Regions from separate parts of the Cytobacillus sp. FSL R7-0696 genome, predicted to be linked through region 2. Evidence: riboswitches for the same ligand, from Rfam matches in the RefSeq annotation. Region 2 holds a riboswitch; each other region holds the start of a gene.
What was found. Region 2 has a riboswitch for cobalamin ahead of MKX29_RS03345 (hypothetical protein). Riboswitches for the same ligand answer to the same signal wherever they lie in the genome.

Region 1 (8,030 bases), 3.4 Mb from region 2:
ACAATCGATCTGCCTGAGGTAGCGGATAATCTAGAACAAGCAGCAAATGATGTAGACCAAGTAGTTGTTAATTATAATGAGGTAAAAACACAAATCAATCGTGCTCTGGAGCAGATACCAGATAACCAAATTTCAGATAAAGAGATAAATAAATTATATGAAAGTAATGCGGATAAAGAGGTAATTGATCAATTGGTAGAAACCTATAGAGGGACAAAAGCTGCTCAAGAAGTTCTACTACTAGCCAAAGATAACCTTACAGACATGGTTGAACCGCTATCAACCTTTAGTCAATCAATGAGAGAAGCAGCAGGTAACCTTCGTGCAATATCATCTAATATAGACGAATCTATTCTTCAAATTGACATTGATGAAGGGTTAAAACAATTGACATCTGGTGTTGAAGAAATGGTATCTAACTATAATCAATTCCACCAAGGGTTACTTGCTTATACAGGCGGTGTTTCTGAATTAAGTACATCATATAGTGACATCCATGAAGGAATTAGCGGTTCTCTATCTGGAGCTGAGCAACTAACCAAAGGAGCTGGCTCGCTTCATAATGGAACTGGACAATTACATGATGCAACTAAAGACATTCCTGATGAGGTGACAAAAGAAGTGGATGAAATGATATCGCAATATGATAAATCTGATTATGAGCCAATTTCTTTTGTATCAGATAAAAATAATGAAAAGTTGGAACTAGTCCAATTTGTCATCCAAACAGATAAGATTAAAATTAAAGATAACAAAGAAGATGTAAAAGAAACAAAAGATAAAGTAGGATTCTTCGAGAAACTTCTTAACTTATTTAAGTAAACTTGAAAAACACGCCACTGCAATCTAGGAGGCGTGTTTCTCTTTTTGGTGGTAAATTTATATAAACCTTTCATGTTACATCAAACGATCGGTCAAAATGAAGAATTAGGCTTTCTTCTACTCGGGTTGTAGGAGTGGATTTAATCAATGACTCTAGCTTATATTGTGGTTGGAAGAAAAATGATAAAGAGCCTAACTTTTTCATCATTTTAAGCTGAGAATACATATTCTAAAAAATAAATTGTAAATTTTCCGAAAAATTGATATATTGTTAGTGTGAAACTAAATAAGCTAAATAAACAGGTGCTTGTTCATCAAGCTTAAAAGGGAAACCGGTTAGACTCCGGTGCTGTCCCGCAACTGTATTTGCGAGCGGATTGTACATAACCACTTATTCATTATTGAATAGGGAAGGAACAAATCCGCCACGACCATAAGCCAGGAGACCTGCCTGTTTTAGCCAACATCATTACCTACGCGGATAGGGGGTGTTAAGTGCGGATAGAAGAACATGTATATTACTCAACACATGTTTATTTGTTTGTCCACTCGTTACTTAACAACTTCTTTTAACAGGAGTTGTTTTTTTTTGAAGGTGGTTTGCTTCTTGCTACTGATTTGAGCAAGCGCTCAATCAAAGGAGATGGAAAGATGTAAAGGGAGTGCACGATGGCGAAGCTAAAAAAAACGCTAGAAGAAAAGGGAGATATTTTTTCTCCTGAAGATTTTCTTGAAGAGGAACAACTCATTGCACAAACGGCAGAATTATTTATTAAGAATGAAGTGTTGCCCCAAATAGATTCATTAGAAAAAAAGAACTATGAAGTGGCTAAGAATCTGTTTCAAAAATCAGGGGAACTAGGTCTACTAGCTATTGATGTACCTGAGGATTATGGCGGGTTTGCACTTGGTAAAAAATTATCCGGGCTTATAGCTGAAAAGATAGGATACGGTGGGGCTTTTAGTGTTTCGTATAATATTCATGTAGGTGTTGGCACATTACCGTATGTTTATTTTGGTTCAGAAGCACAAAAACAAAAGTATTTACCACAACTCATCTCCGGGGATTGGATTGGTGCTTATGCCTTAACGGAAGCAGGAGCTGGATCGGACGCACTTTCACCGAAAACAAGAGCTATTTACAACAGCAAGAGTGATAGTTGGATAATAAATGGGGAAAAACAATGGATTACCAATGCTCACATAGCAAATGTGTTTGTTGTATTTTGCCAAACAAATGACGGGATGACTGCTTTTATTGTTGAAAAAGACATAGCAGGCGTATCTATTGGTGCAGAAGAAGAAAAGATGGGTATTCATGGATCATCAACAGCTACTCTTATATTGGAAGATGTCGTTGTGCCATCCGCTAATATACTAGGAGAAAAAGGAAAAGGTCATCAAGTTGCCATGAATATATTAAATCTTGCTAGATTGAAGCTAGCTTTCTCGAATATTGGCACAGCTAAACAAGCCTTCAACTTTTCTCTTAGCTATGCGAAAGAGAGACAACAATTTGATAGAGCGCTGGTTGAATTTACGTTGATACAAGAAAAATTAGCTGAAATGGTGACATCTATTTATGCAAGTGAAAGTGCCGCTTATCGCACAGCAGATATGATTGATCAAGCTCCAACAGATGAAGGAATCACCTCTTTAAAAGCATTCGCAATGGAATGTGCCATAAACAAAGTACGATGCTCTGAAATGCTTGGGCATGTAACAGATGAGGCCGTTCAAATTCACGGTGGATACGGTTATATGAGAGATTACGATGTTGAGCGACTATATAGGGATGCTCGAATCAGTCGTATCTTTGAAGGAACAAACGAAATCAATCGCTTAACCATAGCAAAAAACTTACTTCACAAACACTCATCTAAAGATATCACAATCAATACCCCTACACCATTACACCAAGATAGAAACAGCCAATTTATTGAGTTAGGAAAAGAACTGTTATCGCTGTCTTTGGAAGCGGTTTCAAATGCAAAGATTGATATAAATAGGGAACAGCAGTATGCACGTCTTTTAGCTAATATCATCACAGAACTATACACAATGGAATCGACTTATATGCGGACATCAAAACTGCAACATCGAAAACAAAATCAAAAGTGGAAAGATTTAGCGACTGATATTATATGCGAACAATGCTTTCAATATTTGAAACAACAAACGATTAGCCTGATTTCAGCAGCGATACTTGATGAAAAAGAACGATTCGTTGCATTCGCAAACATTGAAAATTACCAAATCCCACTCTACAGCAATCTGTTATTGAAAAAAAGGCAATTAGCACAAATACTTATTGATCAACCAAAATTACTGAAATGAAGGGAGCTTAAATGATGGGTGAGAAAATCGGTTTTATTGGTTTAGGGAATATGGGTTTACCGATGGCGCAAAGCTTATTATCAGAAGGCAATGAAGTGTACGGCGTCGACCTCAACAAAGATGCTGAAGCGGCATTGCTAAGGTCGGGAGGTGTGATTGGATTATCTATCAATAATATCATAAAGCAAGTAAATTTTATTTTCACAAGCTTACCATCAATGAAAGCGGTGGAAGAAATCTATTTAGGTGAGGAAGGATTGATTACAAAAGGACGGGAAGGCATTGTCCTGATTGATACAAGTACGGTTGCTCCTAGCTTGAATCAAAAATTAGCAGAAGAAGCAAAAAAGAAGAGCATTCATTTTCTTGCTGCTCCTGTCAGTGGGGGTGTAATCGGTGCTGAAAATCGTACTTTAACCATTATGGTCGGTGGTCCTAAACAAGCTTTCGAGCAATCCCAACCATTGTTAAATATTCTTGGAGAGAATATTTTTCATGTGAATGAACGAATTGAAAGCGGAACTGCAGTCAAATTAATCAATAACTTACTTATCGGTTTTTATACTGCTGGTGTAAGCGAAGCCTTAAATCTGGCAGAAAAAAGCAACATTCATTTAGCACAATTATTTGAGATGTTGAATGTGAGCTACGGCCAAAGTCGGATATATGAAAGAAACTATAAAAGTTTTATCGCGAACGAAGATTATCGTCCCGGTTTTACCTTGCAGCTATTAAATAAAGATCTTGGTTTCGCGCTTGATTTAGCCAAGGAACACGAATTGCAATTGCCAGTTAGTGAATTACTATTAAATATATACAAAAATGCTGAAAACGAGGGTTATGGTAGCCAAGATATGGCTGTTCTTTATGAAAAAGTGAAAAATGATCAAACAAAAAATGCGAAAGAAACGGGGATGAAGGAATGATTAAAACAGAAATTCCAACAATGAAAAACCATATTAATGGTGAATGGGTTGATTCAAGCAGTAAGGAAGTGGAAGCCGTACCGAACCCGGCGAATGGGACAATTATTGCTTACGTCCCCCTTTCTGGTAAAGAAGATGTTGATTTAGCTGTCAAAGCTGCTGCTGCGGTCTATCCTAAGTGGGCTGAAGTACCCGTCCCAAATAGAGCGCGTCTGCTTTACCAATATCTTCATTTGTTAAAAGAGGAAAAAGAAAACCTCGCTCAAATTATTACAGAGGAAAATGGAAAAACATTAAAGGATGCGCGTGGTGAGGTACAAAGAGGAATTGAAGTCGTTGAACTCGCAACCTCCACTCCTAATTTAATGATGGGAGATGCACTTCCTAGTATTGCCGAAGGGATAGATGGCTCAATTTGGCGCTATCCGCTTGGTGTTGTTGCTGGGATTTCTCCTTTTAACTTTCCAATGATGGTTCCTTTATGGATGTTTCCTCTGGCAATCGCCTGTGGGAATACATTTATACTGAAAGCTTCTGAAAGAACGCCGATCTTGGCTGGTAGACTCGTAGAGTTATTCTATGAGGCAGGTTTTCCTAAAGGGGTACTAAACCTTGTACATGGAGGAAAAGACGTGGTTAATCGCTTATTAGATCATCCAGAAATTCGTGCAATTTCATTTGTTGGGTCAGAGCCGGTCGCCAAACATGTTTATCAAACTGGCACCGCTCACGGAAAGAGAGTACAAGCATTAGCTGGTGCGAAAAATCACGCAGTTGTAACATCTAGTTGTCATCTAGAAAAAACGGTTCAAGGTGTTATTGGCGCAGCGTTTGGAAGTAGTGGGGAACGATGTATGGCTTGTTCTGTGGTAGCCGTTGTAGAAGATATAGCAGATGATTTTATGAACCTACTTGTAGCAGAAACGAAAAAACTTACTGTCGGGGATGGCCGGTTTGAAGAGCATTTTGTTGGACCACTCATTCGTGACACTCATAAATCCCGTGTGTTACAATATATCGCCTCAGGGGTTTCAGAGGGAGCCAATTTAATCGTAGATGGTAGGGATACAGAGACGACAGAAGATGGTTATTATGTAGGTGCAACAATATTTGACAATGTAACATCCGATATGAAAATTTGGCAAGATGAGATTTTTGCACCGGTCTTAAGTGTCGTTAGAGTAAAAACATTTGAAGATGGTATCGCCTTAACGAACCAATCAAAATTTGCCAATGGAGCTGTTATTTATACATCTAGTGGTAAAGAAGCACAAATTTTCAGGGAGAAGATTGATGCAGGTATGATTGGTGTAAATGTGAATGTACCTGCTCCTATGGCGTTTTTCTCTTTTGCTGGTAACAAATCATCATTTTATGGAGATTTAGGAACTAACGGAAAAGATGGTGTTCAATTTTATACAAGAAAGAAAGTCGTAACTGAACGTTGGTTTTAAAAAAAATGGAAGGAGAGATTGTATGACAGATGAAGTACTCTTCACAGTAAATGATAAAGGGTTAGGTGTGATTGCACTCAACCGTCCGAAAGCGCTAAACTCACTTTCTTTAGCAATGGTTCAACCACTTAAAGAAAAGTTACTGCGATGGAAAAACAATAATCACATACAGATAATTCTGATCAAAGGAGCAGGAGAAAAAGGCTTGTGTGCAGGTGGAGATATAAAAGCTTTATACGATGCCCGCTTGAATGAAAAAAATAAAAGTCTGGCAATGCAATTTTTTAAAGAGGAGTATGAATTAGATCAATTAATTTATGACTATCCAAAGCCCATTATTGCTTATCTTGATGGTATTGTAATGGGCGGGGGAGTTGGACTGACTTATGGGGCAAACTATCGTATCGTAACTGAACGGACGAAGTGGGCCATGCCTGAAATGAATATTGGCTTCTTCCCTGATGTCGGTGCAGCCTATTTCCTTAACAAAGCTCCAGGCTATATTGGCCGTTATTTAGCGTTGACGGCAGAGACGATACATGCATCTGATGTTCTCTACATAGGAGGAGCTGATTATTTCATCAAGAGTGAACAATTTAACTCCCTCTTAGAAAATCTAGAGAATATGAATTGGTTAGATGTAAATCACGATTATAACTTGAATGATTTACTCAACCAGTACGCCAACGACGAAAGCGGAGAAAGTAAGTTATCACAATTACAAGAAGAAATTGATTTGCACTTTTCTTTTCAAACATTAGAAGAGATTCTACACTCTCTTCGTGAACATCCTAGTGATTTCGCTACAACGACAAGTGATATGTTATTATCTAAATCACCTTCATCACTTAAAGTCACACTTAAGCAACTGATTGACGGTGAAGAACAATCTCTCACAACTTGCTTAGAAACAGACTTCATACTTGCTAGAAATTTTTTAAGCCATAGTGACTTTTATGAAGGTGTACGGTCAGTGGTCATTGACAAAGACCGCAATCCCCAATATGACTTTGCACAATTATCCGATTTTACATCTCAACATGTTGAGGGATTCTTTCAAAAAAAGTAAGCTAACTCTTAACGAAAATCAAATGAAACAGCAAGGGCATGAGTTTATTACCATATCAAATAGAAGAGAAAGCAATTTTTTTCTATAATATTGATATTTTTCAAGAAAGAAATTATACTTATATAAGTAATATATGGCTAATAGGTAAAGAGATTGCCTATTACTATATAATAATAGGTGAATGGTGAGATGGATAACGAGTAGCTTCTGCTGCTTTGCTATTAGCCCGCCATAAAATAGTTTATGAAAACAAACTATTTTATGGCGGGCTTATTTTATGCATAGAGAAATAGGTTTAACAAATGGTCACATGAGGACCATAAGATTACATTTTCACTATACACTTACCTTGGAAAAACTGTGACTTTATTATTGGAGGACGCTTTTAATGAATATCGAACATCAATTCAATATGATTATAAGAGAAATTCGAAAAAAACATGTAGGCAATGGACCAAGAGAAATGACTACAAAATTTACAGGCTGTTGGGCGATTACGGAAATGAAAGGGAACTTAACAAATGTCGAGAAGTTCATGATTGAATCAACGAAAGGCTACCAAGTAGTCCATGAAGCTCGAACAACCCTTATCAAACAATTATATAGCGATAAAGAAAAGGTTGAAAAACTTGAAGTACTCGTTGGTGCTCAATTAATCAATATTTTTACTGATATTGATTTGGAAAAAGATATTGCGATGACGATTTATGTTTTTGATAAACCTTTGCAAGTATAACTCTCAACTCTTTAAGATGATTAAAATTGGAAAAATAGGTGATTAAAATCGATATAAAAGAAATGTTAAATCAAGTTCCTGTTGTGAATGAAGAAGAAGGACGGTTATTATTAACTAACTTAAATACGCAAATGATTAAACTATTTCAGGAAAAGGAAATCGCAATCTATTATTCACTATTAGAGGATGTTTTGAAGATTGCAAAACATTTAAATTTAGATACGGTAATTAAATATTTCGGAATCACCCCCGTGGTGAAGGCAAATGAAAGCATGCAGTTCCAAGAGATCTTTCGTTGTCTTCACACAAAGGAAAGGAATAATAATTGGTTCTTGGATTTCTTTTCTTTATATTTAGGTGTTTCTGTTATTTATGGCTTTAAACCTGAAGAAATTAAAAGAGCTGATTCCTAATAAAGAGAAAACATTTCAATCCCTTTTGTTGAAATGTTTTTTTATGCAGTGATAAATGAATAAAATATTCTGTTAATTGAAAGCATTTTACTTGTATTTGTTATCATTCTTTGTAAAATGAAAGCAAGGAGTGATAAAGATGGTAGAAAAAACTGCAGGGCATAGTTTATTGGAAAAGGTGTCATTTGGAAATGGGCAATTAAAAAGCAGGGTAGTAATGGCACCAATGACAAGAGGGTTCTCACCAAATGGTGTACCAGATGAAAAGGTAGC
Region 2 (8,030 bases):
TGTATCACATTCTAATGATAATAAGGTTTTTAGAGGAGGGTAAACTTGAGTGCAGCTAATTTCTTTCGTGTATTTAATGCCATCATCTTATGGGGAACGATGTTTTTTATTCCTGGTAAATCAATTAAAAGGTTTCTTCCTGTTACTTTATTTTGCTCTTGCATCCTTTTAATTGAAACATTATTATCGTTTGTTTTTAAATGGTGGAGAGTAAAGGGCGGAAAGAAATATATGGTTTATGATTCAATTGCCTTTATATTGGGGCCATTTTTTACAATTAATATTTGGGTGTTCCATTTAACATACGGAAAGTTTTTTCGATATGTCGGGCTTAATCTAATTATTGACCTTTTGTTTGCCTATCCTTTCAATGCTTTCTTTCAAAAAATTGGTCATTATAAACTGTACAAATTCACATCATTTTCATTATTTATTTCTGCTTTCGCCTATTCATTAGTTAATTACGGCTTCCAATTATTATATGAACGATATCCGAAAGATCATATAAAAATGGATAAGGTGAGTAAAACAGAACTTACTGTTAAATGACCTTATCCTCTTTTATTCGGGAAAAAACCATTAGATAATTTTTGCTATTTTTTCAAGAGAAGTATTAATGGTAGATACTTGCTGTTGAAGAGAACATAATTGTTCATACGAATACGCATTAAATAAGGCATTAATATAGAACGCTCCCTCTTGTGTTAAACGAACACTAACAATTCGACGGTCATTATGTGCTCTACTTTTAGTTACATAACCAAGTGCCTTTAATTTATCACTCATATTCGTTGCAGCTGCTGGGGACATATAGAAATCTGTAGAGATATCCGTGATTTTCATTTCACCACGTTTTTTCAACTTCATCATAAGCCAAATAAGGTTATCATTGAGCGTTTCTTTTTTATGCAATAACACATTAATAAAGTATTTATTGCTGGCCATTTCCCCAATAAGATGCTGTATAATTATTTCATTCCTTGCGTTCATTTTTTCATTTCTCCTAATCTTTTATGAAGTAAAATAATTAAGGAAGATTGACGCTCGGCTGTATAACCGAACGCCTAGACAATTATTCTTCTGTCAATATTGTTTTTGCTAATGTATCATCTAATTCTTCAAAATCATCATAGCTGATTGTTTGATATAGTTCTTTTCTTGTTTGCATATTAGCAAGCGCATCTTTTTGTGAACCTGTTTCTTTAATGATATTAAAAACGTTTTCATATGCCTTCGCTGCCACTCTTAATGAAGTAACAGGGTAGATAACCATTTGAAAGCCCATTTGTGAAAATTCATCCGCTGAGTAGTAGGGAGTCTGACCAAATTCAGTCATATTTGCTAGTAAAGGAATTGAAATCGCTTGTGAAAATAGACTAAACTCTTCTTCCGTTTTTAATGCTTCCGGGAAAATAGCGTCCGCTCCAGCTTCTGCATATGCTTTCGCTCGTTCAATCGCTTCATCAAGTCCTTCCACCGCTCGTGCATCTGTTCTTGCTATTATCATTAGATGAGGGGCAACTTCTTTAATCACTCTAATTTTTTGTATCATTTCTTCTGATGTTACTAGCTGTTTTCCATTTAAATGGCCACATTTTTTCGGTAACTTTTGATCCTCTATCTGCACAGCAGCCACTCCAGCTTCTTGCATTTCCACAGCTGTTCTTGCCGCATTTAATATCCCACCGAACCCCGTATCAATATCAACAAGTAATGGTAAATTAGTTGCTCGAATAATTTCTTTCGCTCTCTCTGCCATCTCAGCAGATGTAACCATACCTAAGTCTGGCAGTCCTTTACTTGCCGTATATGCAGCGCCTGATAAATACAAAGCATGAAAGCCTGCTTGTTTTGCCATTAAGCCTGCCATTGCATCATGTGCCCCAGGTATTTGCAATATATTCTTATCTAGCATTTTTGAACGAAATTGCTCAGCTAAATCTTGTTGAGTCACAGGTTTATGAACAATCCATGCCATCTTGCATCCCCTCCTAGATTAAGAATAAATTCATAAATTCATTCACTGGCATCTCTTTTAACGTTTCTTGATCGGAAACAGCTCCAGCAATGCTTGTTTGTGCCTTGTTAGAAAAATGAGTTTTAATATTATACTCAAACTTCTGCAATACTTTTGGAATCGCTTCGTCACGGCGGAATCGGTGACCTAATGGATATTCACATTCAATCTTCTCAGAAGAAGTTCCATCTTTATAATAGATTTGAACAGCATTAGCGATTGAGCGCTTGTTCGGATCTAAATAATCCTTCGAGTATTGCAGATCTTCCACAACCTCCATCTTCTCTCGTAAGCTGTCTACTCGGGGGTCGCTAGCTACATCATCCTCATAATCCTCAGCGCGAATATTTCCTTTTAATAAACCAATAGCTGTAATGTACTGAATACAGTGATCGCGGTCAGCTGGATTATGTAATGGACCTGTTTTATCGATAATCCTAATCGCTGATTCATGTGTGGTAATCGTAATTCGATCGATATCGTTTAAATCACCTACATCACCATTTTGATGAAGTGAAACGGCACACTCTGCTGCAGTTTGCGCGTGAAATTCCGCCGGATAAGAAACTTTAAATAATACATTTTCCATTACATAAGCACTGAACTCTCTTTGTAGGGTAAGTTTTTGCCCTTTAAACAGAACGTCTTCAAATCCCCAGTTAGGTGCAGATAAGACACTGTTATAGCCCATTTCACCTTTTACTGCCATCATAGCTAACTGAACACCCCTACTTGTCGCATCTCCAGCAGCCCATGATTTTCTTGAACCCGTATTTGGCGCATGACGATATGTTCTTAATGCAGAATTATCCACCCATGCAAGTGATAGTGCATGAATCACTTCTTCTTTTGTTGCACCAAGCATCTTTGCCGTAACAGCAGTTGTTGCCACTTTAACAAACAGTACATGATCTAAACCCACGCGATTTAAACTATTATCTAGCGCTAATATTCCTTGAATTTCATGAGCCTTGATCATCATTTCCAGGACTTCAATCATTTTAACTGGCTCTTTACCCACTGAAAGACGTTGCCTACTTAAATAATCTGCAACTGCCAAAATGCCACCAAGGTTGTCAGAAGGATGCCCCCATTCAGCAGCTAACCATGTATCATTGTAATCCAGCCAGCGAATCATACAGCCAATATTAAATGCACCTCTAATAGGATCTAATTCAAATGATGTACCAGGGACTCTTGTTCCATTAGGTACAACCGTTCCTGGCACAACAGGACCAAGTAGTTTGGTACATTCAGGATAATCAAGCGCTAATATTCCACAACCAATTGTATCGAGCAAGATATAATGTGCTGTGCGATAAGCCTCTTCACTTGTTATTTCATAATCCAATACATAATCAGCAATTTTCGTTAAAATAGCATCGGTTTCAACCTTTTCATTCGTTTTCAGCATTTACTCGTACTCCTCCTCAATTTGGTAAGGTATGGCGTGCACCTGAATAAATGACCCGCGGTCTAAATAAGCGATTGTTTTCATGCTGTTCAATGACATGGGCACATAAACCAACCGTTCTTGCACTAAAGAAAATCGGTGTGTAAAGTGGGATAGGAATCCCTAACATGCCATAAACCGGTGCGGCATAATAATCTAAATTAGGGTATAGCCCTTTCTCTAGCTCCATGATTCTTTCTCCTGCTTCACATTTTCGAAGCAACGAATCATCTCCATGTTGTATGGATAACTCCTGTAGAGCTTCCTTCATCATTAATGCTCTTGGGTCCATTTTTTTCATATAAACTCTATGACCAAAGCCCATAATCTTTTCTTTTTTAAATAGTTTTTTATAGAAGAGGCCTTCCAAGCCAGCGACACTTTCCGCTTCATTCAACATGTACATAACCGCTTCATTCGCACCGCCATGCAAGCTACCTTTTAAACTTGCAACTGCACCCGTTAACGCTCCAAATAGATCGGATTGTGTAGAAGCAATTACTCTTGCTGTAAATGTTGAGTTTGGCATTTCATGTTCACTATATAAAAGTAATGACTGGTCAAATACTCTTTCTTCTAAATCGGAAGGTACTCTACCAGTTAACATATAGAAAAAGTTGGCACTATACGATAGGGATTTATCCGGTTCAATTCTCTCCAGACCTTGTAATATACGATAACTGTTAGCTACAATTGTCGGAACTCCTCCAAGTAGGCGATAAGCTCTTTCTTTATTTGCTTGCTTCGACCTATCTTCTAAGGTCGTATCATATCCAGCCAAGCTCGAGATGCCAGTGCGGAGCCCATCCATTGGATGTGTTCCTTTTGGCAAATGAGTAAAAACCTCCATGACGGCCGTCGGTATTTCATAATAGGACTTTAACGTATTAGCTAATGAAGTTTTTTCCTCGTCTGTTGGTAATTGATCTTCTAGAAGTAAATGGATAATATCTAAATAGCTTTTCGTTTTTGAAAGTTGAATTAAGTCATAACCTTTTATGACAATCTCTCCATGAACAGTATCTAAAAATGAGATGCCGGTCTCAGAAGCTATGATTCCCTCTAACCCTGGTATATACTTCTCCTCCATGCTCACAATCATTTTCCTCCCATCCAATTACATCATGCCTGACAATGCTGTAAGCCCTTTCAGCATTCCTTAAATATATTTGGATCTTCTCTTCTTCTACAGAGAGTGTTCGGATGTCTTCTTTATACTGATCTAATACTTTTCTTAAACTATAACTCTCAGCAGAATAGCTGTTCATCATGATCGTTGATTTCATTATGTTCACATAATAAGGAACGGTTCCAAACAAAGCTTTTTCCTCCGTTCTTGCTCACCTTTTTACCATATCAATCCATTAAAAAAACAACTTCTAGAAAGAAGTTGTTAAGTTCAAACGAATACTAAAATAAACATGCGACTTTGGCATGTATTCATTACCCGTACTTAACACCTCCTATATCCACGTAGGAATTGATGTTTACACTAAACAGGCAGGTCTCCTGGCTTATGGTCAACATGATACGAAACCTTCCCATCTCCAATTTTAGGAAACAGTGGTATCTTTCATATCACTCGCAAATACAGTTGCGGGACAGCGACGGAATCCAACCGTACTTCCCTTTTAAGTAAATAGACAAGCTAGCATTCTATTTACACCTATTTTTGAAAATATTAAGTTGTTCTATTTAAATATATCAATATTTTAGAAAATTGACAATTATTTTCTTAATCGCACTACTTTTCACTTTAAAATTAACACTTTTTATTATAACAATTTAAATGTCGCCTACAAACATATCTTAAAAGAAATACAATTTTAACATAACATTTACCATTTTACAGAAAAAAAGCTATCGCCCATAGACAGACAAGACGGCTTTTTGTTATAGTATATTAGTTACCATTGATAACTATTTTAAATGAGGTGAATATTATTATTGCTAGCCAAAGGTTCTTTCATCACTTTATGATGCTTTATCGCCCTTTTGAGAATAGACTGAACAGCTTATTAACGAAACATCAATTACAACGGGCACAGTGGACAATCCTTTATTATCTCTACCATTTTGGTCCAACAACTTTAGTAGAGATTGCTGCGTATCAAGGTGTTGAAAAGCCAACAGTCACGAGGACAATAAATCAGCTTGAGGAATATGGATATGTAGAAAAAATCCCAAGCATGGATAAACGTGAAAAGAAAATGAAAATAACGAACGAAGGTGAGCACATATACAAAAAAATCCGCATTCCGATTGATCAGTTCGAAATGGAAATATTAGAGGGAATCACACCTGAAGAACAAGAAGAATGTATTCGTATTTTTGATATTATTAAAAGCAATTTGTAAGGAGGAAGAAAAAGAAAATGAGTTCAACAAAAGAAAAATTATGGACCAAGGACTTTATCACCGTTTCTTCCGTAAACTTTTTTCTAACATTAGTGTTTTATTTATTAATGGTTACGATTGCCGTGTATGCCGTTGAAGCACATCATGCAACCGCCAGCCAAGCTGGCTTAGTTACTGGCATATTTATTATAGGAACATTGGTAGGAAGATTGTTTATAGGTAAATATATTGATCGTATTGGACGGAAGAAGACTTTAATCATTGGCTTACTATTATTTAGTTTATCAACAAGTCTTTATTTTATTGAAATTGATGTCAATTTCTTACTTATTACCCGCTTTATCCACGGTTTAACATTAGGGATGGCAAGTACAGCAAGTGGTACAATTGTCGCTTCAGTTATTCCGCAAACAAGGAAAGGTGAAGGAATCGGCTATTTTAGTATGAGTAATACTTTAGCTACAGCAATAGGACCTTTTATCGGTATGTTAATGAGTCAATACACAACTTTTCATACGATTTTCATTTTTTGTTTGATTCTTGGTATTATTGGCCTACTTATCGGGTTAACGGTGAATGTGAAAGAGTTAACTGAAGATCAGAAAGCTCAATTTCAATCATCTGGTTTTCAATTATCTAGCTTTATTGAACCAAAGGCACTTCCAATTGCACTCGTCACATTAACAGTCGCATTTTGTTATTCAAGCGTCTTGTCTTTTATTAACTTTTATGCAATTGAAAAGGACTTAGTAAGTGCTGCTAGCTTTTTCTTCTTTGTCTATGCCATTGCTGTCTTACTATCCCGTCCTTTCACTGGTAGGTTAATGGACAGCAAAGGGGCAAATTATGTGATGTATCCAGCGTTCATTTTATTTGGCGTAGGTCTATTCTTACTTAGTAATTCAGCAAATGGTGTTATGCTATTAGTGGCGGGGGCTTTGATTGGCTTAGGCTTTGGAAATATGCAGTCTTGTACACAAGCGATTGCGATCAAATTAACGCCACCCCATCGCATGGGGCTAGCTACTTCCACCTTCTTTATCTTTCTCGATGGTGGTTTAGGTTTTGGACCCTATTTATTAGGTTTACTGATTCCTATTACAGGCTACAGTATGTTATACATTTACATGGGGATTGTGTCAATTGCTTCAATTATTCTTTACTTTTTAGTTTATGGACGAATCGAACACAATGGGAGTAAACAAGCACATCAAACAGCATCAATGTAAAATAAGGTATGCTATAATTAAAGAAGAGACTCCAAGTAATGGAAGTCTCTTCTTTCTACTTAAAATGGTTTATTCGGTTCATATGTCGGTTGTTGATTCTTCACTTCATATTCATAACTTTTCTCCATTGCTGCTTGTACTTCTTCTGACTGTTCTAATTCTGTATCCATTTGATTGTATTGTTGAGCTTCATTTTGAGCAGCAATAATTTTCTCATCCACTTGATTATCATACTTTTTTTCCATTGCATTCACTCCCCTTTTATAAGATGTCTCGCCTATTTTCCCCCTCAAAAAAACGATTTATACAAAATAATAAAAAAGGAGACTGTTCCATGAAGGAATTAATTAAAAACCATCTCCCGCATCTTCAGGAAATACAGATTGAAAGCAATCATTCTGGTTGGGATCATCATATCTATATTGTCAATCAAAGATATGTCATCCGAATACCAAAAACAAAACAAGTATTAGTGAAAATAAAAAAGGAAATAAAGCTACTTCACCAGCTCTCATATCTTTCTTCAATTATTGAAATACCAAATTATCTTCCATTTTATAATAAAGACGGACAAATGATTGGTGTTTTTTACCACTTTATTAAAGGACAAGCATTATCTCATTCATTGATTACTCCTCCTTTATATGAAGCCAAGCGGCTAGGAACATTTCTTACAGAATTACATCGTCTGGATATAGATGAAGCAAAGAAATGTAATATAGAAGAACTACATAGTGAAAATTATTGGGAGCAATTACATCAAGCCCTGATTAAAAAAATATTTCCGTTCTTAAAAGACGCAGAAAAAGAAGAAATTGATAAAATGTTTTTAGCGGTGTCAAAATTTAAAGAAGCAAAAGTCGTGATTCATGGTGATCTAACAAGTGCCAATATCCTTTATCATCCAAGCAAAAAGGAGATATCAGGAATTATAGACTTTACAGATACGCAAATAGGGGACCCGGCGTTTGACT
Region 3 (8,030 bases), 3.0 Mb from region 2:
TCTATATTTATATTGTTCAACATTCATTGCATAGTGTGTACCCTGACACCTTATATCCTTTTCTTCTAAGAAATCGAATGCTCATGTTTTTTTCTATTTTTGATGAAGCAATAACGTGTACGCTCTTTCCATCGATTTCATGATAAAAGCGATGGAGATAAGCAATTGGAATATGCAGACGATGATGAGCCTGATCTACTTTTTCATTATAGTCCCTCACATCAACAATCCGAACATCGCTTTCTTGATTGTCTTGTAACACTTGTGCCTTCACACCAAATACCGGCAAATATCTACTATATATAAAAGTCAAAAGTAAAATGATTAAGAGTATACTAATAAACGTAAGCATTTTTCCTCCTAGGATGTTATATTCACCCTCATATTCTATACCCCTATTGGTATGAAGTCAACAAGAAGAACTCACCCTTCATATATCAATTACTAAGCGTCATTTATTTTTTCTAAAACCTACAGCTGAAAGCTATTTTTTTATCTCACTTTCATGTTTTGTAAAAGTAAGTAATAAGAAAAGAACAAAGCTAATCAATAGGATACTTCCTCCAACAATATAAAAAACCGTATTAATCATCTCTGGCATAAAACCTGGTTTAAAGATAAACATTGCCATTCCAGCGGTTAAACCAATTGTGCCGATAATGGCAGTAGTGACATGTAATTTTGCAAGGAATCTTAGCTTCGGAGTAAATAATTGATAATATACCGCCCATGCGAAAAGTGATAGCCAGCCAACAACTAAACTATGGGCATGGATGGGTTTGAAGGCATAACTCCCTGCTCCGGCCATATGTGATCCTAGAAAAGCACCTATCACTGCAAAGATAGCAGAAAACCTAAGTAATATTTTGCTAAATTTATTCAATTGACACTCACCCTTTTCATCTTCATTCATTTGATTTTATTTTGTCATCATATGTCCTATCTCACCTTTTATGACTGACAAAATAAGGTTATAGAATGAATATGAACGGAGTATGAACAATGGTTTACAATAGAATTGTTTTGCTAATTCGATTGGTTTGGTAGCATAATTGTAAAAATCGTTCCTTCTCCTTCTTCACTTTCGACTCGTACTTCTCCTTGGTGAAGATCTACGATTGAATAAACAATGGAAAGTCCTAACCCAGAACCAGCAATGGAACGATTTCTAGAAAGGTCGGAACGATAAAAACGATTAAAAACCTTTTTCATTTCCTCCTGATTCATACCAATACCATTATCCTGAATTTGTACTTTTATCCAGCCCCCCTCTTCTTTAAGAATGATGGAAATATCTCCATTTTCCTTTCCATATTTAATGCTATTTGTGAGTAAATTTTCCCAAACAGAATAGAGCAAGGAGGGGTCCCCTTCGATCATACAATCAGGCAATGAATAACTTAGCATCATGCCTTTGTCTTCTAAATGCCACTGATATTGTTTAATCACTGACTTTAGTTGTTCACTCATATTAAATGAAACGATATTAACCATATCTTTCCTATAGTCGATAGAAGATAATAATAATAATTGATTTGTTAAATCAGACAAACGGGTTACTTCTTCTTCCATCATTGTCATTTGATTCATTTCTTCATCTGTTCTTTTCTTTTCCTTAAAAAGATGTAAGTAACCTTTTATATTAGATAAAGGGGATTGAATATCATGTGAGATATTTGTAATAAATTCTTTGCGCATTTCATTTGCTGCTTCTAATTTTTTCGTCATTTTCATAAAACTTTGAGTGAGAGAACCAATTTCATCTTTTCTATTAGTAGGTAACTCAATACTGTACGCTCCATTAGCAATCACTGTTGTTGCTTCATTTAACTTTCTAATCGGCTTTACAATATACTTTGTACTGATGAACACGAATAAAATACTTAATAAGAGGATACCAATCAATAACCAAGCAAACATCATGTGCATTTCGCTAAATAAAAGGGAAATATCAGGTCTGAGAAAAAGAGCATACTCCCTCTCTTGATAAGTAAATGGTACACCGACAGTATTTTTAAGTTCGTTAGCAAAAAAACCGGTCACAAATGTAGCATGTGGAAAAAGGTTAATACCGTGATAAATCCGACCATTCAAAACTTGTTGAACAGCAGCACTACTTAAATTATGATCGCGATACTCCGCTCCATAAAAAGATTCCTCTCCAAGACCATCAGTTACAAATATTTGATAACCAAAAGAGCTGATATTTGTAAGATATAGTTCCTTATTGATTTGTGGATTCTCCTCCATGAAGGTAATCGTAGCTTTCGCCATCTCTGTCACTTTGGCATCGTTTTTAGGCTTTAATGATTGTTGATAATATGCATTGCTCAAGATGAATGAAATGACACTACTTAGAAGCATAATACAAATGGTTGTGAGAGCAATTTTTGAGTAAAGTGTTTTCATTTGCCTATCTCCAATGAATAACCGATACCGCGAATCGTTTTAATGATTACATCTACCTCTAACTTAGATAAGCGGCTACGTAAACGTTTAATATGTACATCAACAGTCCTTTCATCCCCAGAAAAATCAATGCCCCAGATTTGTTCAATTAATTGCTGTCTACTGTATACTCTATTTTGGTTAGCAGCCAGAAAATATAATAACTCAAATTCCTTCAGTGGTAATAGATAGGCTTTATTGCTCACTTCAATTTCATAGCTTTTTTTATTGATATATAATCGGTCGAGCATGATACTCGTTGTTCCTACCTTTCCATATCTTCGTAATAATGCATTGACACGGAATAATAACTCTTTCGGCTCAAATGGCTTTACCACATAATCATCCGTACCGACTGAAAACCCCTTTGCTTTATCATCTAATTGTCCCTTTGCCGTAAGCAGGATAATCGGGAGGTCAAAATCCCTACGAATTGTTTTTGTTAGTTGATAGCCATCCATGTTCGGCATCATTATATCTGCAATAACAAGATCGACTACTTCCGTTTCTAATATTGCCATCGCATCCTGACCATCTTTTGCCTCAGTGGTTTGATAGCCTTCTTTTTGTAAACTATCCTTCATTAAATAGCGAACATGTTGATCATCATCAACAATTAAAATTTTTTTCACAAGAAACACCTCTTCTTCTTAAAGCTTATCATTTCTTCAATTATTAAGAAGAAATAATAAACCTTGCATATGATATGCAAGGTTTATTATAAAACTTATAATTCATCAAATCCATTATCGACTTGATTCACTTTTGTATATTGTCTTGATTTTTGTTCGAAGAAATCAGATTTGCCTTGATCTACCTCTTCATAAGCAACAATCCAACGGAGTGGATTTTTACGGAATCCTTCAAACGGTCGTTCAAATCCTAATTGATTACTGCGGACATTGGCATAAAATTTGATGTATGCTTCAAGGTCAGTAATAAGAATACCATCCATTTTATCACCGATTACTTCACGTGCCCATTCAATTTCGAGATCTGCAGCTTTTCTAAAGGTATCTTTTACAAATTGTTGCAATTCTGGTGTGTCTAATTCAGGATGCTCGTTTAAGATTTCTTTAAAGATTTTTACAAATAAATCAACGTGAATTTGTTCATCACGATTAATATAGTTAATCATCGTTGATGTAGATACCATTTTTTGATTTCTCGCTAAATAATAGAAGAAAGCGAAACCTGAATAGAAGAATAAGCCTTCTAATACTACATCATAAACGATTGATTTTAACATATTTTCCGCCGTCGGTTCTTTTACAAAATCTTTATAACCATTTGTAATAAAATCATTTCGTTCTCTTAATGTTGGTTCTGTACGCCAATAATCGAAGACTTCATCTTGCTTACTTTTTGAAACAATAGAAGAAAGAATATAAGAATACGAGTGATTATGAATAACTTCTTGTTGTGCAAGAATAATCATTAACGCTGAAAGACTAGAATCTGTTAAATAATCTGCTGTCTTCCCAGCATAGTCAGTTTGAATGCTATCTAGTAACGCTAGTAAACCGATAATCTTTAAAAAGGCTTCTTGTGCGTCCTCAGATAACTCAGGGAATTGCTTAATATCTTGAGACATATTAATTTCAAATGGTGTCCAGAAATTAGATAACATCTTTTTATATTTAGGGTAAGCCCAGGAAAATCTTACATCATCCCAGTTTAAAACGTTCGAACATTCTCCATTAATAATACCTGTTGAACGGTTTGGTGCTTCATGATTCATAATGGGACGTTTATTTAAAGTGTTCATTTATTTCATTCTCCTCTCGGTGAAATCAGCTAGAGCATGATTCACAATCTTCAATATCTGTGGAAGTAGAACGTAAATAATACGTTGTTTTCAGCCTGTTTTTCCATGCCGATACGTGAAGATCTAATAATTCTTTTGCTTTAATCGTATTTTTAATATATAGATTAAATGACACAGCTTGGTCAATATGCTTTTGACGTTTCGCATTTTGAGCAATGCTCCATTTTTGATCGATATGGTAAGCAGATTTATAGTACCACGTCGTTTGAGCGTTTAGGTCTGGTGCAGTTACAGGAATACGATAGTCTTTTTTCTCTTCTGAGTATTGCTTGTTGAAGATTGGATCAATACTCGGTGTGCTACCTGCAATTAATGCAGTTGACGCATTAGGTGCTATCGCTTGTAAATAGCCGTTTCTAATTCCTTTTGCTTTCACTTTTTCCATTAGTCCTTGCCAATCAAGTTCGCTATCACCATTCAGGTAATCTCTTTTTTCGAAATAGGCACCTGTATGCCAATCTGAACCATTGAATGCTGGGTAGGCTCCCTTTTCCTCAGCTAGATTCATAGAACTTTCAATCGTTAAGTAAGCAATCTTCTCGTAAAGTCGGTCTGCAAATTCTAATGATTCAGGGCTTTCCCAAACGACCTTATTAGTAGCTAATAAATGATGCCAGCCGAAAGTACCTAAGCCGATCGCGCGATATTTTTTATTCGTTAACTGCCCTTGGATAACAGGGATTTTATTAATATCAATTACATTGTCTAGCATTCTTACTTGAATAGGAATCAATCGTTCTATGACTGCTTCATTCACTGCTTTGGCAAGGTTAATAGAAGACAGGTTACATACGACGAAATCACCAGGTGTTTTCTCGATGACAATTTTACCATCTTTTGTATACTCTTCTACTCTTGTTGTTACACTTTGATTTTGAACGATTTCAGTACAAAGATTTGTGCAATAGATCATGCCAGCATGTGCGTTTGCATTCATACGGTTCACTTCATCCCGATAGAACATAAATGGTGTTCCCGTTTCTAATTGACTGCGCATGATAGACTTCATAATATCGATAGCAGGAATTTCCTTCTTCGATAGCTCTTCATTATTGACGCATTCTAGATATTTCATTCTAAAAGTACCTGCACCAACTTCTTCATCATAATAATCTTCTAATGAGAAGCCCATTTTTTGTCGAACTTCATGTGGGTCAAATAAATACCAGTTACTACGCTCTTCTACTTTTTCCATGAATAAATCAGGTAGACAAACACCGGTAAATAAATCATGTGTACGTAATCTTTCATCACCATTATTTAACTTTGCATCAAGGAAAGAAAAGATATCCTTGTGCCAAACGTCTAGATAAACGCTAATTGCTCCTTGCCTTTGTCCAAGTTGATCGACACTTACAGCTGTATTATTTAGCTGTTTCATCCATGGAAGCACACCAGATGAAGCGCCTTTGAATCCTTTAATCATACTGCCTCTACTACGAATCTTACCTAAATAAACGCCGATTCCACCACCATTTTTAGATAGTGCAGCAATGTCTGTATTACTGTCATAAATCGAATCTAGACTATCATCAACTGTTTCGATAAAGCAGCTAGATAGTTGTCCCCAGTTCTTACCTGCATTGGATAAAGTTGGTGTAGCTACAGTCATAAATAAGTTACTCATTGCCCAGTAAGCTTCTTTTACTAATTGCAACCGATTTTTTTCTTCTTGATGCATAAGAATCATTGCAATAACCATCCAGCGTTCTTGAGGCAACTCAAAAATTCTCTTTTGGCGATCTTTTGCTACATAACGATCGGTAAGCATTTTAATCCCGAGATAAGTAAAGAGCTGATCTCTTTCAGGGACAATTTCTTTGCCTAATTCATCAATTTCTTCTTTTGTATAACTAGATAATAAAATAGGACTATAAATCTCAAGATCACTTAATTGTTGAATTAAAGTATGAAAATCACCATAGGCCTGGCCACTGTACCCTCGGTTCTCCGCTGCTTGTTGATAAATCTTCTTTAAATATAAATGGGCAGCCACATATGTCCAATCAGGTTCATTAACATTTATGTAAGAAAGACATTCTAGTATTAACTGATCATAGAAACTATCTAACTCTAAGTGATTTAATTGTTCCGCACGCTTTTCTAACGCACTAATTGGTAAGTTGTTGAATTGTTGATATAATTGTTCAAAATTGACTGTCGTATCAATCATTGTTTTCAAATTTCTTCCTCCTTCAAACTATTTCTATCAAATTTAGGCATAAAAAAAACCGCCCCAGTTACACCTTGAGCGGATCAAACGACAGTATAAATACAAGTGTACAATAACACTCTTTTCATCAACTGTCGTTTCATCTTCTCAAGCCCCGAAGAATTGAAACTTATGATTAAGAAGGCAGGTATCCTGGCTTGTGTATCAATCTACTAAGAGCCTTCCCATTCTTTCAAAAGAACAGTGGTTTCCTCTTTTCGTCACACTTACAGTTGCGGGTACAGCTCCGGCTTATCCGGATTCCCATTTTAAGTCCATTTGGACTCCTTCAACCAATTACTATATGTAGTTGTCGAGAAGTAAAAAAATAACTATATATTGTATCTGAGATTGTATGAGTAATCATATCACATCATTTCATAGAATACAATTTATTTCTTTTATCTAAATTTAAAATATACGTTTCGTTCTTTTAGCGGTAAATTTGAGACCATAATAAATAATAGCATTTCTTATTTGTGTAAAAAAGTCTTGAAATCCATTAAAAATTGTTCAAGCTGACCAACTCTACTTTTTTACCTTCAAACGAGTAAGCTTAAACCAGAAAAGTAATAGTTTTTTGGTAAATAAATTAAAAAATCGCAGAAGTATTGAAATAAATTCAATGGTGGTAAAGTTGTGGGTCAAAAAATCTATATAAGTATATGCCATATTAAAAAGAAAATAATTTACCTCAAGGGACAAATTTTTTTATCCATCTCCTACATACCTTCTATAAAAAGAGAAAAACAAACTAACTATTTAATTAGCTTGTTTTTCTCAATCAGTTTTTTGATAGAATGTTTTATAGAAATTCATACGTAACTTGTCATCTTTATCTTACACGTTGCAAACGAAGTGCATTTAATACAACGGACACAGAGCTAAACGCCATCGCAGCACCTGCTAACCATGGTGCTAAGAAACCCGCAGCTGCAATAGGAATACCGATTGTATTATAACCAAACGCCCAAAAAAGATTCTGTTTAATATTACGAATGGTTTTTTTACTCATCATGATTGCATCGGCAATACTATTTAGATCACCACGCATAAGTGTAATGTCTCCTGCTTCCATGGCAATATCTGTTCCTGTACCAATAGCCATGCCGATATCGGCAGTTGCTAATGCTGGGGCGTCGTTAATACCATCTCCTACCATCGCTACCTTTTTCCCTAGACTTTGCAGCTTTCTTACTTCTTCTGCCTTCGTTTCTGGTAAGACTTCTGCAATGACTTTTGATATACCTACTTCTTTAGCAATAGCTTGTGCGGTTAACTGGTTATCTCCAGTCATCATAATAACTTCTAACCCCATATCATGTAGCCTTTGAATCGCTTCGTTTGATGAATCTTTTATCGTGTCAGCTACAGCAAGAAGGCCTTTTGCTCTACCGTTAATAGCCACAAGCATTGCTGTTTTCCCTTCACCTTCTAATTCTTTCATTTGTTTCGAGAACCAAGAGGAGTCTATCCCATTCTCTTCCATTAATCTAACTGTACCAATCAGTACATCTTTTCCTGTAACTTTCGCAGAGATAC

Region 1: another riboswitch for cobalamin. It lies ahead of MKX29_RS20770 (acyl-CoA dehydrogenase family protein); the one in region 2 lies ahead of MKX29_RS03345 (hypothetical protein).
Region 3: another riboswitch for cobalamin. It lies ahead of MKX29_RS19035 (ribonucleoside-diphosphate reductase subunit alpha); the one in region 2 lies ahead of MKX29_RS03345 (hypothetical protein).

The regions. Positions count from the first base shown of each region.
Region 1 is NZ_JBBOWA010000001.1:4,061,024-4,069,053, forward strand. It holds gene MKX29_RS20765 (YhgE/Pip domain-containing protein) at 1-822, shown strand, start outside; cobalamin riboswitch at 1,107-1,291, shown strand; gene MKX29_RS20770 (acyl-CoA dehydrogenase family protein) at 1,492-3,159, shown strand; gene MKX29_RS20775 (NAD(P)-dependent oxidoreductase) at 3,174-4,085, shown strand; gene MKX29_RS20780 (CoA-acylating methylmalonate-semialdehyde dehydrogenase) at 4,082-5,539, shown strand; gene MKX29_RS20785 (enoyl-CoA hydratase/isomerase family protein) at 5,562-6,608, shown strand; gene MKX29_RS20790 (DUF2294 domain-containing protein) at 6,997-7,344, shown strand; gene MKX29_RS20795 (hypothetical protein) at 7,383-7,757, shown strand; gene MKX29_RS20800 (NADH:flavin oxidoreductase) at 7,897-8,030, shown strand, end outside.
Region 2 is NZ_JBBOWA010000001.1:641,254-649,283, forward strand. It holds gene MKX29_RS03320 (hypothetical protein) at 46-549, shown strand; gene MKX29_RS03325 (MarR family transcriptional regulator) at 580-990, opposite strand; gene prpB (methylisocitrate lyase) at 1,073-1,978, opposite strand; gene prpD (2-methylcitrate dehydratase) at 1,992-3,431, opposite strand; gene mmgD (citrate synthase) at 3,448-4,569, opposite strand; gene MKX29_RS03345 (hypothetical protein) at 4,514-4,789, opposite strand; cobalamin riboswitch at 4,953-5,155, opposite strand; gene MKX29_RS03350 (MarR family winged helix-turn-helix transcriptional regulator) at 5,384-5,827, shown strand; gene MKX29_RS03355 (MFS transporter) at 5,845-7,056, shown strand; gene MKX29_RS03360 (hypothetical protein) at 7,116-7,301, opposite strand; gene MKX29_RS03365 (aminoglycoside phosphotransferase family protein) at 7,391-8,030, shown strand, end outside.
Region 3 is NZ_JBBOWA010000001.1:3,682,540-3,690,569, reverse strand. It holds gene MKX29_RS19060 (hypothetical protein) at 17-352, opposite strand; gene MKX29_RS19055 (hypothetical protein) at 485-883, opposite strand; gene MKX29_RS19050 (HAMP domain-containing sensor histidine kinase) at 1,027-2,409, opposite strand; gene MKX29_RS19045 (response regulator transcription factor) at 2,406-3,080, opposite strand; gene MKX29_RS19040 (ribonucleotide-diphosphate reductase subunit beta) at 3,176-4,216, opposite strand; gene MKX29_RS19035 (ribonucleoside-diphosphate reductase subunit alpha) at 4,242-6,449, opposite strand; cobalamin riboswitch at 6,615-6,792, opposite strand; gene MKX29_RS19030 (heavy metal translocating P-type ATPase) at 7,324-8,030, opposite strand, start outside.